Regions from separate parts of the Bradyrhizobium sp. 187 genome, predicted to be linked through region 2. Evidence: predicted binding sites of a transcription regulator. Region 2 holds the regulator's gene; the other holds the start of a gene.
The links. The regulator LexA, encoded in region 2, represses DNA repair genes until DNA is damaged. The targets are predictions, from matches to a motif close to TGTTCNNNNTGTGTTCNG.
Positions count from the first base shown of each region.

Region 1: the regulator LexA is predicted to act here: its motif matches at 5,438-5,455, upstream of IVB19_RS02315 (DNA recombination protein RmuC).

Region 1 is NZ_CP064693.1:480,657-488,432, reverse strand. Features, by position in the region: gene dapD (2,3,4,5-tetrahydropyridine-2,6-dicarboxylate N-succinyltransferase) at 70-915, shown strand; gene IVB19_RS02340 (DUF805 domain-containing protein) at 1,018-1,668, shown strand; gene dapE (succinyl-diaminopimelate desuccinylase) at 1,665-2,831, shown strand; gene truA (tRNA pseudouridine(38-40) synthase TruA) at 2,997-3,734, opposite strand; gene fmt (methionyl-tRNA formyltransferase) at 3,855-4,778, opposite strand; gene def (peptide deformylase) at 4,791-5,315, opposite strand; gene IVB19_RS02315 (DNA recombination protein RmuC) at 5,487-6,686, shown strand; gene IVB19_RS02310 (GIY-YIG nuclease family protein) at 6,749-7,051, shown strand; gene IVB19_RS02305 (AmpG family muropeptide MFS transporter) at 7,138-7,776, shown strand, end outside.
Region 2 is NZ_CP064693.1:4,041,477-4,049,252, forward strand. Features, by position in the region: gene IVB19_RS19325 (S41 family peptidase) at 1-1,282, opposite strand, end outside; gene IVB19_RS19330 (alpha-hydroxy acid oxidase) at 1,587-2,720, shown strand; gene IVB19_RS19335 (HAD family hydrolase) at 2,735-3,361, shown strand; gene IVB19_RS19340 (hypothetical protein) at 3,528-3,719, shown strand; gene IVB19_RS19345 (molybdopterin molybdotransferase MoeA) at 3,958-5,169, shown strand; gene lexA (transcriptional repressor LexA) at 5,346-6,047, shown strand; gene IVB19_RS19355 (hypothetical protein) at 6,541-6,975, shown strand; partial or broken gene IVB19_RS19360 (ComEC/Rec2 family competence protein) at 7,114-7,776, opposite strand, start outside.

The DNA.
Region 1 (7,776 bases), 3.6 Mb from region 2:
TGACTCTCTCGCTCCAAGTCCCGAAAAAGCGATCCAAATTCCCCGCAAATACCGCTCAAGGATCGCCAAATGTCCCTGTCCGCCCTCGAATCCACCATCAACGGCGCCTTCGAGGCGCGCGACGGCGTCTCGACCTCGACCAGGGGCGAGGTCCGCGAGGCCGTGGATCACGCGCTGGAGATTCTGGACAAGGGTGAGGCCCGCGTTGCCGAGCGCGGGGCCGACGGCAAGTGGAAGGTCAATCAATGGCTGAAGAAGGCGGTGCTGCTCTCGTTCCGCCTCAACGACATGGGCGCCATTCCCGGTGGCCCCGGCAAGGCGGCCTGGTGGGACAAGGTGCCCTCGAAGTTCGACGGCTGGGGCGAGAACCGCTTTCGCGATGCCGGTTTCCGCGCCGTCCCCGGCTCCATCGTGCGCCGCTCCGCCTTCATCGCCCGCAACGTCGTGCTGATGCCGTCCTTCGTCAATCTCGGCGCCTACGTCGATGAATCCACCATGATCGACACCTGGTCGACCGTCGGCTCCTGCGCGCAGATCGGCAAGCGCGTGCACATCTCCGGCGGCGTCGGCATCGGCGGCGTGCTCGAGCCGCTGCAGGCCGAGCCCGTGATCATCGAGGACGATTGCTTTATCGGCGCGCGCTCCGAGGTCGCCGAGGGCGTGATCGTGCGCAAGGGCGCGGTGCTGTCGATGGGCGTGTTCCTGGGGGCGTCGACCAAGATCGTCGATCGCGAGACCGGCGAGATCTTCATCGGCGAGGTGCCGGAATATTCGGTCGTCGTTCCCGGCGCGCTGCCCGGCAAGCCCATGAAGAACGGCCAGATCGGCCCGAGCACCGCCTGCGCCGTCATCGTCAAGCGCGTCGACGAGCGCACGCGCTCCAAGACCAGCATCAACGAGCTGCTGCGGGATTGATTCGCGGCACCAGCTGCCGGACGACACCGAGGGTTCATCGAACCCGCCCTCCCCCCATCGCGACCAAGATTCGGGCGACCTTTCCCGCCCGGAGCCTTTGGTATGGACTGGATCTGGTATCTCTTCCGCTTCGACGGCCGCATCAACCGCGCGCTGCTGTGGCAGGTGCTGCTGATCGTCATGATGCTGGCCTGCATGCTCGGGATGATCGACCAGGCCATCAAGGTGCTGAACGGGGCCGCAACTTTCGCCTTCAACTTCAAAGTCGACTTCGATTTCGGTGTCGACGACATCTTCAACGTGGTCGATCCCAGGGCCTATCGTCAGCTGGCTACGGCCGATCGGGCGACCCTCATCCTCAAAGTGTTCGGCACTTTGCTATTCCTGTGGATCTATCTCGCAACCGCGACCAAGCGGCTGCACGATCGCGACCGGAGCGGCTGGTGGCTGGTTCCGTTCTTCGTCGTGCCTGCGTTGTTCGACCAGTTCTCGGACCTGCTGCCCACCAATTCAAACTGGGTTCTTGCCGTCGCCTGGGCCGTGCACATTCCGTGGTTTTGGGGCCTCGTGGAAATGTTCATTGTGCCCGGCACCTCGGGCGACAACCGGTTCGGCCCCGATCCACTGGCCGTCCTTGAAGATGGCTCCGCGCCCGCACCTGCGGCAAAAAGCTGGGACCAGCAGGGTGAGATCGAATTTGTCCCGCCCAGTGCTAGCCCACCCGGCGGCATGCATGTTAAGCGGGGCGCATGACCGATGCTCTCTCGATTGCCCGCGATCTCATCCGCTGCCCCTCTGTAACTCCGGCCGATGCCGGTGCGCTGGGCGTGCTCGAACAGGCCCTCAATGCGGCGGGCTTCAGGTGCCACCGCGTGACCTTCAGCCAGCCCGGCACCGCCGACGTCGACAATCTCTATGCGCGGATCGGCACTGACGGGCCGCACATCACCTTTGCCGGCCACACCGACGTGGTGCCGCCTGGCGACGAGAGCGCCTGGAGCGTCGGCGCGTTCTCCGGCGAGGTGAAGGACGGCTTTCTGCACGGCCGCGGCGCGGTCGACATGAAGGGCGGCATCGCCTGCTCGGTCGCCGCGGTGCTGGAGCATCTCGCCGCGAACGACGGCAAGCCGCGCCGCGACGGCAAAGGTTCGATTTCCTTTCTGATCACCGGCGACGAGGAAGACGTCTCCATCAACGGCACCATCAAGCTGCTGCAATGGGCGGCCGAGCGCGGCGAGAAATTCGATCATTGTGTGCTGGGCGAGCCCTCCAATGTCGAGACCCTCGGCGACACCATCAAGGTCGGCCGCCGCGGCTCGCAATCCGGCACGCTGTATGTCGACGGCGTGCAGGGTCACGTCGCCTATCCGCACCGCGCCGCCAATCCGGTGCCTGATATCGCGCGGCTGATCGTGGCCATCTCGGACGAGCCGCTCGACCATGGCAGCACGCAGTTCCAGGCCTCCAACCTCGAATTCACCTCGGTCGACGTCGGCAACACCGCCAACAACGTCATCCCGGGACAAGCGCGCGCAAAATTCAACATCCGCTACAACGACAACCACACTCAGGCGAGCCTGCGCGAGCTGGTCGAGACGCGGCTGACAAAAGCCTGCGGCAACCGCATTCGCGCCCGCATCGTCTGGGAGCCCTCGAACTCGAACGTGTTCGTGACCAAGCCCGGCCCGTTCACCGAACTCGCGGTGTCCGCGATCGAGGAAGTGACGGGCCGCAAGCCAGAGCTGTCGACGTCAGGCGGCACCTCGGACGCGCGCTTCATCTCGAGCTATTGCCCGGTGATCGAATTCGGCCTGGTCGGCCAGACCATGCACCAGGTCGACGAACGCGTGCCGGTCAGGGATCTGGAGCAGCTGACCAAGGTGTATCGCGGGATTTTGGCGAGGTATTTTGGGTAGGCCCCATTGCCGCCAAACCCACTGCTGTCATCGCCCGGCTTGACCGGGCGATCCAGTATCCCGTGAGGGTAGTGACTGAGCCGAGAGGCCGCGGCGTACTGGATGCCCCGGTCAAGCCGGGGCATGACAGTGGGGGATGTAGCGAGAGTACGCGCCCTCACCCCATCAATAATCCACCTGCATCAGATACAGCCCGTCCGGCGGGGCGACGATGCCGCAGGCGGCGCGGTTGCGTGCGGCGAGCGCTGCGGAGAGATCGTCGGGGGTCCAGCGGCCTTCGCCGACCCACATCAGCGACCCCACCATCGAGCGCACCTGGCTGTGCAGGAATGAGCGCGCCGAGGTGACTATGGTGATCTCGCGCCCGTCGCGCAGCACGTCGAGCTGATCGAGCGTCTTCTCCGGCGACCTGGCCTGGCACTCGGTGTCGCGGAAGGTGGTGAAATCGTGCTTGCCGAGCAGGCGTTGTGCCGCCGCATGCATCGCATCGGCGTCGAGCCGGCGCGGCACGCGCCAGGCGTGGCCGGCATCGAGTGCGAGATTGGCGCGAGTGTTGACGATACGGTAGCGGTAGTGGCGCTTGATGGCCGAGAAGCGCGCCTCGAAACTATCAGGCACGATATCCGCTTCGAGCACCGCCACCGGATGCGGGCGCAGATGCGCATTCAAGCCGTCGCGAAAACGGCCCGGCGGAAACTGCTTCGCGATATCGACATGCGCGACCTGGCCGCGCGCATGCACGCCGGCATCGGTGCGCCCGGCGCCGTGCACGCGCGCATCCGCGCCGGTCATCGCCTTGACGGCAGCCTCCAGCGCCCCTTGCACCGAGGGCAGCGTCTCCTGCACCTGCCAGCCGAAGAACGGCGCGCCGTCATATTCGATGGTGAGCTTGTAGCGGGGCATCTTGTCCAGTTTCGCTGTCATCGCCCGGCTCGACCGGGCGATCCAGTACTCCGCAGCCTATCCGTTCGACCGAGAAGCCTCGGCGTACTGGATACCCCGCCTTCGCGGGGTATGACAGCGTCAGGTGAATTTGGCGCCGGTCTTCAACGGCACGCCGCGCAGGAAGTCCGCGGCCTGCATGCGTGCCTTGCCTTCGCGCTGGAGCTCGATCAGACGGATTGCGCCCTCGCCGCAGGCGATGGTGAGGTGATCGTCGAGCACCTCACCGGGTGCGCCCGTGCCTTTCGCCAGCTCGCAGCGCAGGATCTTGACTCGCGCATTCTCAAGTTCGGCCCAGGCGCCGGGAAACGGCGACAGGCCGTGGATATGGCGCAGCACCTCGCGTGCGGGCCTGGTCCAGTCGATCCGCGCCTCGGCCTTGTCGATCTTGGCGGCATAGGTGACGCCGTCCTCGCTCTGCTGCTTCAGCTGAAGCCCGCCGCGCGCCAGCGCGGCCATGGCGCGCACCATCAGATCGGCACCGAGCCGCGACAGACGATCGTGCAGATCGAGCGCGGTCATGTTGTCCGTGATCGCGAGCCGTTCCGCCATAGCGACGTCGCCGGTGTCGAGGCCAACATCCATCTTCATCACCATCACGCCGCTCTCGGCATCGCCGGCCATGATCGCGCGGTTGATGGGAGCGGCACCGCGCCAGCGTGGCAGCAGCGAGGCGTGCAGGTTGTAGCAGCCGAGCTTTGGCGCATCGAGGATCGCCTGCGGCAGGATCATGCCATAGGCGACGACGACGGCCGCATCGGCGTCAAAGGCGCGAAACTCTTCCAGCGCCTCCGGCGTTTTCAAAGTCTTCGGCGTCAGCACGGGCACACCGAGCTTTCGCGCGGCCTCTTCCACCGGGGTCGGCTGCAATTGCAGCCCGCGCCGTCCGCCGGGCTTCGGCGCGCGCGTGTACACGGCCGCGATCTCGTGGCCATGCGCGACGAGCTCGAGCAGCGTCGGCACGGAGAAATCGGGCGTGCCCATGAAGATCAGGCGGAGGGGCATCGACAGAGAACCTCACTCCGCGCGCTTGGCGGCTTTCTCGAACTTCTTCAGCACGCGGTCGCGCTTGAGCTTTGACAGATAGTCGACGAACAGCACGCCGTTGAGATGGTCGATCTCGTGCTGGATGCAGGTGGCGTAGAGGCCTTCGGCGTCCTCCTCGTGCACCTTGCCGTCGAGATCGGTGTAGCGCACCCGCACCTTCGCAGGGCGCTCGACCTCCTCGTAATATTCGGGGATCGACAGGCAGCCTTCCTCGTAGACCGACAGGTCCTCCGAAGAGGCGATGATTTCCGGATTGATGAAGACGCGCGGCTCGGGCTTGGTCTCGCCGTCCTGGTCGGGCTTGGCGAGGTCCATGGTGATCAGCCGCAACGGCTGCGCGATCTGGATCGCCGCGAGCCCGATGCCGGGCGCGTCGTACATGGTCTCGAACATGTCGTCGGCAAGCTTGCGGATCTCCGGCGTGACCTTCTCGATCGGCTTGGAGACCAGACGCAGCTGCTTGTCGGGCAGGATGATGATTTCTCTGAGGGCCATGGCCGCGATTTAAGCCGCGCGTTCGATGCGGTCAATGCGGCCGGGAACCCCGTTAACCCTCCGCTAACCATAAAACTTCAGGTTTCGTTAACCATAAAAATTAACAGAGCATTTACCATAAATGTTCGCTATTCGTTCGTGTCTCGAAGCGAATCGGCTAGAAGCAGGGGCATGAACGAGATCATTTTCATGCTTGGCGACTGGCCGGTGCGCACCGTGGACGCGCTGATCGGCTTCGGCGCCCTGGTCCTTATCCTGCTGCTCGTGATTGCCGTCGTGATCGCGCGGTCAGGGCGGCGCGGCGCGGAACTCGCGATGGCCAACGCCATCCGCGCCGACGAGCTCGAGGAGCGCATCAGCCAGATGCTGCACGCCCAGAGCGAGGCTGCGGGCCGGGTCGACGCCATGACCCAGACGCTGGCCGGCCGCCAGGCCGACATGGCGCGCGCGGTCAACGAGCGGCTGGATTCGGTGACCCACCGCGTCGGCCAGTCCATGGAGCACTCGACCCGCAACACCATGGAGAGCCTGCACGCGCTGCACGAGCGGCTCGGCATCATCGACAGCGCACACAAGAACCTCACCGACCTCACCACGCAGGTGACGACCCTGCGCGACGTGCTCGCCAACAAGCAGTCGCGCGGCGCCTTCGGTCAGGCGCGGATGGAAGCGATCGTCCAGGACGGTCTGCCGAAGGGCGCCTACGAGTTCCAGTTCACGCTCTCGACCGGCAAGCGTCCGGACTGCGTCGTGTTCCTGCCCGACCAGCGTCCGCTCTGCATCGACGCGAAATTTCCGCTGGAGGCGATGACCGCGCTGCATGATGCGCGCACCGATGAGGAAAAGCGCATCGCCACGCAGCGGCTGCGCGGTGACGTGATGAAGCATGTCAGCGACATTGCCGAAAAATATCTCGTCGCCGGCGAGACCCAGGAAATGGCGTTGATGTTCGTGCCGTCGGAATCGGTCTACGCCGAGATCCACGACGGTTTCGACGACGTGATCCAGAAGGCGTATCGCGCCCGCGTCGTGCTGGTGTCGCCGTCGCTTTTGATGCTCGCAATCCAGGTGATGCAGCAGATCATGAAGGACGCGCGCATGCGCGATGCCGCCGACCAGATCCAGACCGAGGTGATCAAGCTCGGCGACGATCTCGGCCGCCTGCGCGAGCGCGTGCTGAAATTGCAGAAGCACTTTGCCGACGCCAACGAGGACGTCCGCCAGATCCTGATCTCCGCCGACAAGATCGAGAAGCGCGCGGGGCGGATCGAAGAGCTCGATTTCAGCAAGAGCGATGCGCCCGAAGCCCCGCATCTCGTGGCCACCGGCGCTGCCGAGCTGTTCCCGAGGAAGCTCCAGGCGGGGGAGTAGAATATAGAACACACTGTCGTCGCCCGGGTTGACCGGGCGACCCAGTATCCCAGAGACGGCAGATGGGCGGGCGCTGCTACTACGTGTACATTCTCGCCAGCAAGATGGGCGACACGCTCTACATTGGCGTAACGAACGATCTCATCCGCCGTGTGGCCGAACACAAATTGCAGTTAGTCGAGAGCTTCACGAAGGAATATGGCGTTGTGAAGCTAGTCTATTTCGGGCAATTCGATGATCCCGAGAATGCGATAAAACGCGAGAAGCGCCTGAAAAAATGGACGCGCGCCTGGAAGCTTGCGCTGATCGAGAAGGATAATCCCGATTGGAACGATCTCTATGCGGAGATCGCGGGCCCTCCATAACTCCGGCCTCTGGAATACTGGGTCGCCCGGTCAAGCCGGGCGACGACACCTCACTTGTGGCTCTCAGAATCTGCTAACACCCTGCCATGACCGCACCCGACGCGACCTCCCCTGCCGGCCCCGGCACGGCCCCCACCTCCTGGCGTGACAGCCTTGCCGTTTACCTGCAGCCGCGGGTGCTGATCGTGCTGTTCCTCGGTTTCTCGTCCGGGCTGCCGCTGGCGCTGTCGGGCTCGACGCTGCTGGTGTGGATGCGGGAATCCGGCGTCGATCTCAAGACCATCGGGCTGTTTGCGCTGGTCGGCACGCCCTACACGCTGAAATTCCTGTGGGCGCCGCTGGTCGATGCGATGCATGTGCCGCTGTTCACGCGCGCGTTCGGGCGGCGCCGCGGCTGGCTGCTGTTCTCGCAATTGCTGCTGATCGCAGCGATCCTGCTGCTGGCGCTGACCGATCCCGCGCGCTCGCCGTTCTACGTCGCGCTCGGCGCATTGCTGGTGGCGACGGCCTCGTCGACGCAGGACATCGTGGTCGACGCCTTCCGCGTCGAGAGCCTGCCGGAGAGCGAGCAGGCCGCCGGCATGGCGTCCTATGTCGCGGCCTATCGCATCGGCATGCTGGTCTCGACCGCCGGCGCGCTGTTCATCGTCTCCGGCTTCGAGAGCACCGGCATCACCCGCACGTCCGCCTGGATGTGGGGCTATGTGGTGATGGCGGCGATGGTG
Region 2 (7,776 bases):
GGCCGTGCAGGAAGTCGTAGGCCGTATGCAGGGCCTTGTCGTCTTTCGCTTCCGGTGGGACATAGGACTGCGACCCGGTCTGCTCGGTGCCGTCGGCTGCCTGGAGATGACCGCGCATCTGGGACTCCGCCATGGTGTCCATCCGGCCCTTCAGCTCGGGCGGCACGTCTTGGAGGATCTCGATGTCGGGCGCGATGCCCTGGGCCTGGATCGAGCGGCCCGAGGGCGTGTAGTAGCGCGCCGTGGTCAGCGCCAGCGCGCCGTTGCCGGTGCCGAGCGGAATGATGGTCTGCACCGAGCCCTTGCCGAACGAGCGCGTGCCGATCAGCGTCGCGCGCTTGTGGTCATGCAGCGCGCCGGCCACGATTTCCGAGGCTGAGGCGGAGCCGCCGTTGACGAGAACCACCAGCGGCTTGCCCTTGGTGAGGTCGCCACCATGGGCGGTAAAGCGCTGGGTCTCTTCCGGATTGCGGCCGCGGGTCGAGACGACCTCGCCACGCTGCAGGAACGCGCTCGACACCGACACGGCCTGGTCGAGCAATCCGCCCGGATTGTTGCGCAGGTCCATCACGTAGCCTACCAGCTTCTCCGGCGGAACCTCCTTGGTGATCGATGCGATCGCCTTCTTCAGGCCATCGGTGGTCTGCTCGTTGAACGAGGTGACGCGGATATAGCCGATATCCCCGTTCTCGACGTGGAAGCGCACGGGACGCACATGGATGATCTCGCGCTTGATCGCGACGTCGAGCGGGGCGTCGGCGCCCTTGCGCACGATCGTGAGCTTGGTCTGGGTCTCGACCGGCCCCTTCATCTTGTTGACGGCCTGCTCGAGCGTCATGCCCTGCACGGCATCGCCGTCGATCTTGCTGATGAGGTCGCCCGACATGATGCCGGCCTTGGATGCCGGCGTGTCGTCGATCGGCGAGACGACCTTGACCAGCCCCTCCTCCATCGTGACCTCGATGCCGAGCCCGCCGAACTCGCCGGAGGTGGTCTCCTGCATCTCGGTCCAGGCCTTGTCGTTCATGTAGCGCGAGTGCGGATCGAGCGAGGTCACCATGCCGGTGATCGCGCCTTCGATCAGCTTGGCATTGTCAGGCTTCTCGACATAGCTCGCCTTCACCCGCTCGAACACTTCGCCGAACAGATTGAGCTTGGAATAGGCGTCATCCGCGCTCGCTGCCGCCCGTGCCGCCCATACGCCGCCGTGCGGACTGGCTACCAAAAGGGTCAGACACGCTCCGGTGAGCGCGCCCAGTGGAAACAGCAGGGTTTTCCGCATGGATAGGCTGGCCTTTTTGCTTCGCGGTTCGGTGGGGCTGGGAGCCGCCATGCAAATGGCGATCCAGCCTGCTTCTCACAATACCATTCTGGTTTCTTCAAGGCCGGGATGCCACGCCGGCGGGTACACCGTAAAAATCGGTTGGTCCGGACCTAAACTTTCGGCAACGTTGCAGGACCGGTTCGTGCGCCGCGGGGGTCGGCCGGCCGGCCCGCGCCTCGCAGCCATGCCATTTTAGGATGGTTTTGGCGCCCCGGACGGGTTAGGCGATCAGGGAAGGCTTCAAATTCTCGGGAGGATAACAATGAACGAAGCACCCCGCATCCAACCGGAAAGGAACGTCGAGCTCGGCGCCAGCACCGAGCCGTTCCAGAATCTGCATGAATTCATCCGGAAAGCCCGCGCCAACCTCAACCAGAATGCATGGGACTATATCGTCGGCGCGGCCGAGACCGAGACCACGATGCGTCGCAACCGCATGGCGCTGGACGAGATCGCTTTCCGCCCGCGCGTGCTGCGCGATGTTCGCAAGGTTACAGGTTCGGTCGAACAGTTCGGCCGCAAGATGCGCCTGCCCGTGGTCCTCGCCCCGGTCGGCGCGCTCGAGATCTTCGATCCGGATGGTGCGGCGAGCGTGGCACGCGCCTGCGGCACTTTCGGTGCGGCGCACATGCTCAGTTCGGTGTCCGAGCCCGGCCTAGAAAAGACCGCCGAAGCTGCGTCCGACGCGCTGCGGCTCTACCAGCTCTATGTGCGCGGCGATGACGCCTTCGTCGCCGACGTCGTCAGCCGGGCCGAGAAGAACGCCTACGCCGCCTTCTGCCTGACCGTCGACACCGCCCACTACAGCCGCCGCGAACGTGACATCGCCAAGCGCTACGTTCGCGAGAGCCGCTTGCGCGCCACCGGGGGCGATTACCAGAAGGGTCTGGAGTGGCGGACGGTGAAGATGATCAAGGACAAGTTCAAGATCCCGCTGATCCTCAAGGGCATCGCGACGCCAGAGGACGCGCTGATCGCGATCGATCACGGCGTCGAATGGATCTACGTCTCCAACCATGGCGGCCGTCAGCTCGATCACGGTCGCGGCGCCATGCACGTGCTGCCCGAGATCGTCGACGCCGTGAACGGCCGCGCCAAGATCATGGTCGATGGCGGTGTCTGTCGCGGCACCGACATCGTCAAGGCGATCGCGGCGGGCGCCGACCTCGTCGGCATCGGCCGGCTGCAATGCTGGGCGCTGGCGGCGGCCGGCGAAGCCGGCGTGGCGCGCATGCTGGAACTGCTCGAGGACGAAGTGCTGCGCTGCCTCGGCCTCTTGGGTGCGACCTCGTTCGCCGAGGTCAACAAATCCTGCCTGCACCAGGCGACCGCAACCAACGCGCCGAGTGTGTTCAGCGCGTTTCCGCTGTTCGACCACGAGCCGTATCGATACTGAGTGAAAGGACGCAGGTGACATCGCTCTCTCCCGGCAGCGCGGATGCGCTCCTGTTCGATCTCGGCCGCGTCGTGCTCGATATCGATTTCTCCAAGGCGATCGCCTGCTGGGCGGGACATGCCGGCTGCAAGCCCGAAGCCATCGTCGCGCGCTATGTGCGGGACAGCGAAGCCTATCGGTTGCACGAGATGGGGAAGATCAGCGATGAGGACTATTTCGCCTCATTGCGAGCCTCGCTCGGAATCGGCATTTCGGACGCGCAATTCCTGGAAGGCTGGAACGCGATTTTCGCCGGCGAAATGCCTGACATCGCCGAGCTGCTGCCGCGCGCAGCGAAACAGATGCCGCTCTATGCTTTCTCCAACACCAACCGGCCGCACGTGGACCATTTCTCGAGGGAATATGCCGACCTCCTCGGCCATTTCCGCGAGCTGTATTTGTCGTCCAGCATCGGCCTGCGCAAACCGGATGCGGAGGCCTTCGACCACGTCGTTGCGGCGATCGGCGTGCCCGCCGGGCGCATCGTGTTCTTCGACGATCTTGCCGAAAACATCGAGGGAGCGCGCGCGCGCGGCTTGATGACGGTGCATGTGACCTCGCCGCGTGACGTCGGGAACGCATTGAAGGCATTGGGCATTTGACGACGTCCGTTGTCGCGAAACCCACGACGGCACGGCCCGACGGACCAATTTTGAAAAATTGAGGAACCGGATCACTTTGTGCATTTTTATACAGAGTTCCGGGAACGGAATACCGCCTTCCGGACTCTTAGAGTCCGTTGGGACTTCTACGGACGGATGCATCATCGTGCTGGGCAAAACCTACCTCACCAAGCAGGCCTCTCTTCTTCTTGAATTCGCGAGGACAACTTCAGATTCGGACCTTTCCGCCAAGCTTGTGAGCAAGGCCGCCGACCTGAAATCCCAAGCCGACCCGCTGCCGGACAAGGATCAGGGATCCAAGGCGCCCGACGTAACTCCCGGGCAGGCAGGGAGCTGATCGATTCAGGCCATGGCGCGTTCTCGCCTTGCCATGATTTTCGTCGCTTCCATGACCACTCTCCTGCCGATCTGTGACCTCCTTCGGATCATGCCGCGACGCGCTTGATCCTGCCTTCCGGAACAATGTGAAGGGGCGGGATGACTGTGCCTGCTCAGCCGCTTTTGCCTCTGCGCCTGCGCTCGGCTAGAAGACGTGCGGAACATTCGCCCGAACGTGCCGAGCAGGAGTTTTCGCCGTGGCCTTGATGCCGGTTTCTGACGCGCTTGCCGCGGTGCTGGCGGGTGCAGAGCCGCTGCCGGAAGAAATGATTTCCCTCGACGAGGCCTACCATCGCGTGCTCGCGCGTGACGTCGTGGCGCGGCGCACGCAGCCGCCGCAAGCGATGTCGGCGATGGACGGCTACGCGGTGCGCGCGGCCGATGCCGCGACGATCGATTCGGAGCTCACCGTCATCGGCGAAGTCGCAGCGGGCCGACCGTTCGAGGGGACGGTCGGAGCCGGCGAGGCCGTGCGGATCTTCACCGGCGGCGTCGTTCCCTTTGGCGCGGACGCCGTCGTGATCCAGGAGGACACGGTCGCCGCCGGCAAGCGCATCACGATCAAGGAAGCCGCGATCGCCGGCCGGCACATCCGCCCCGCCGGCGTCGATTTCCGCGAGGGCGACGTGCTCCTGCGCAAGGGAAGCCGTCTGACCGAGCGAGACCTCGCGCTCGCCGCCGGGATGAATCATCCGCACCTTGCCGTTGTCAGGCGTCCGAAGGTCGCGATTCTCGCCACCGGCGACGAGCTGGTGATGCCGGGCACCACGCCCGGCCACGGCCAGATCGTCTATTCCAACGGCTACGCCCTGCACGCGCTCGCCCGCAGCGAGGGCGCCGAGACCATCGACCTCGGTATTGCCGCCGACACGCTCGAGGCCACCACCGCCGGCATCCGCCGCGCCCGCGAGAGCGGCGCCGACGTCCTGATCACGACCGGCGGCGCATCGGTCGGCGACCACGATCTGGTCCAGCAGGCACTGCGGGACGAAGGCATCGCGATGGCGTTCTGGAAGATCGCGATGCGGCCAGGCAAGCCGATGATGCACGGGCGACTCGGCGCAATGGGTGTGATCGGCCTGCCGGGCAATCCCGTATCGTCCTACGTGTGCGCTTTCCTGTTCATGGTGCCGCTGATTCGCGCCCTGTCGGGCCGTTCAGTGATTCACCATCGCCGTGAACGCGCCGTGCTCGGCCGCGACGTCGGCGCCAACGACCAGCGCGAGGACTATCTGCGCGCGCATCTTGAGGAGCGTGACGATGGCACACGCGTCGTTGTTCCCGTCAATCATCAGGACTCTTCGCTGCTTGCGAATCTCGCTGCAGCACAGGTACTTCTCGTCCGCGCACCATTCGCGCCGAAGGCCGAAGCCGGCACGGCTTGCGAAGTGTTGCGGCTCCCCGTCTGAGCGCCCCCGCAACGCGCGTTCCGCGCACTTTGCTCTGTTCACGGTAAATTAAGCAGTTGCGGAACATGTATCGAACATATAGTGTCTGTTCATGATTTGTTTCGAGCATGCAGCGGCTTATGGCCGAATTCAGCGTCTCGGAATCGGACGACATCAACCGGGGGACTTTGGTCGAGATGTTAACGCGCAAACAATACGAGCTTCTGCGGTTCATCAGTGAACGTCTGAAGGAAAGCGGCGTGCCGCCCTCCTTCGACGAGATGAAGGATGCGCTCGATCTGCGCTCGAAGTCGGGCATCCATCGCCTGATCACGGCGCTCGAGGAGCGTGGCTTCATCCGACGCCTGCCCAACCGCGCCCGTGCGATTGAAGTCATCAAGCTGCCGGAGCTCCAGGCAGCCGCTGGCAGCCGCCGCGGCTTCACGCCGAGCGTCATCGAGGGCAATCTCGGCAAGGTGCGTGCGAGCGCGAGCCTGCCCGCTGACGAGGGCGAACGTCCCGTCGCGGTGCCGGTGATGGGCCGCATCGCGGCCGGCACGCCGATCGAGGCGTTGCAGACCCGCAGCCATACTATCAGCGTACCGCCTGACATGCTCGGCTCGGGCGAGCATTACGCGCTGGAAGTGCGCGGCGACTCGATGGTCGAAGCCGGCATTCTCGACGGCGACATGGCCCTGATCCAGCGCAACGAGAGCGCCGATACCGGCGACATCGTGGTGGCGCTGATCGACGACGAGGAAGCGACGCTGAAGCGCTTCCGCCGTCGCGGCGCCTCGATCGCGCTCGAGCCCGCCAACGCGGCCTATGAGGTCCGCATCCTGCCGCCCAACCGGGTGAAGATTCAGGGCAAGCTGATCGGGCTTTACCGGAAGTACTGATACCGGGAGTCTTTCTATCGGCAGTACTTCATATCGGAAGCACTTCATGCCGGAGGTGCTTGGCGCCTCGCGCGCTTCCGATCGACATCGCCGGTCAGAGATTGGAGCGGATCATCGTCCGCTCCGGCTGGATAGCCTTTCTGGTTCTGCACAGACTATCCGGCCCCTCCTCCAACGCTGGCTCCTCGCCACGCCGACGAAGCAGCACCGCTTCAAGCAGCACCGCTTCGCGGCTCGGTTGTTCGAGGAAACAGCGACCAGCGGTCAAGTTCGGCCGTTGCAGCCAAGTTGGCAATGTTCGCGTACGCGCCTCCCGAATGCATCGCGGCGAGCTTTGTTCCTATTGAATTCGGGAAAGATAATGTGATCGCGGCTTGCGGAAGCCAGCCGCAGATTTGCCCACAACCAAGCAGAGCGTTCGTGCTTCCACTCTGATAGAGGCCTGCGCCTCGATAAGAGACGCGGGTTGCTATCCCAGCATGAGGAGCACCCGATGTGTGACTACAGCCTACATGCCGTCGCGTCGCGCCCCGCCGAAGTCGGCGAGACGATCGTCACGACAAGCTTCCGCGGCACCTCGACGCGCGGCTTCGCCTCTGCAGCCGATCCGTCTGTTGCCGTCTGCCTGCTGCCGGGGACGGAGCTCGCCTTCGCCGACGACGTCCGCTACGACAATCGCTGGATCTGGACGCGCACCATCAATTCCCGCGTGGGCAAGTTCGGCAAGATCGATCCGCACGTTCCCGACCGCCATCATGATGCGATCGAATTCCCCGACGGCAAATACGTGCTGGTGACGCAGCTCGTCGAAGGCCAGCGCGCGACGGTGCTGCAACTGCCGGTGACTCAGTCGGTCACCGAGCGCGAGCACAAGGCGCAGATCACCGCCGACAGGCAGCCGACCGTCACGCACCTGCCGATCGGCTGACAGAGCCGCCCTCCGGCTACGAAGTCGGAGGTCAGGATTAAATCGCCATCGCCGGCCGTGGCCGGCGAGATGGTGTGGTTTGCACCCCGCTAATCCGAACGGACGCACCGAACCACTGCGTTGCTCCGCACCATCAGATCAATCGTCGGCTTGCAGGTCGGTGTCCGCCGGCGTTGCGTCCTTGATGCGAGGCGCGGTCGACTTTGGCGCGAGGCTGCCGTCGAAATCACCCTCGCCGGCGCCGGCCGGCAACCAGGGGCGGCTCGTGCCTCTCGCCCTCACTGCCTGAACCACAAAACCGTCACCACGCTGCGTCAGCGCCAGCGCGCTCTGGCTGGCGAGCCGCTGCCGATCGACCACCATCGCCGCGCAATCAGGCGGTGCGGGACGAGTCGTCACCACCAGCGCGGCCCGACTGCAATCGTCCGCGAGAGCGTCGACGCGCAGTGCCAGCGCGACCAGCCTCCCGTCGGCCAGTGGCGTCACGCAGCCGGATTCGTCGCAGGACACGCCATCGGCAAGCGAGGCTCTGCCCGCATCGCGCGGATCGGCCTCGGCAGCGAGCCATTCCTTGAGCAGAAAGCTGTCCTTGTTCGTCCTGATCAGGTGCAGATATCCGTCCCTGCCCCGCACCGCGACGCTGGCGCCATCCCCGGCAATCAGGATGTCGGGCTGCCGCGCCGACAGTCCCCAGAGGATCGCTGCCAGCAGCACCAGGGCGCCGGACCAGCGCAGCGGCGTGCGCAACAAGCCGAGCACAATGATTCCCAGGCTCGCCGCGATCAGCGGCGCGATCCCGAA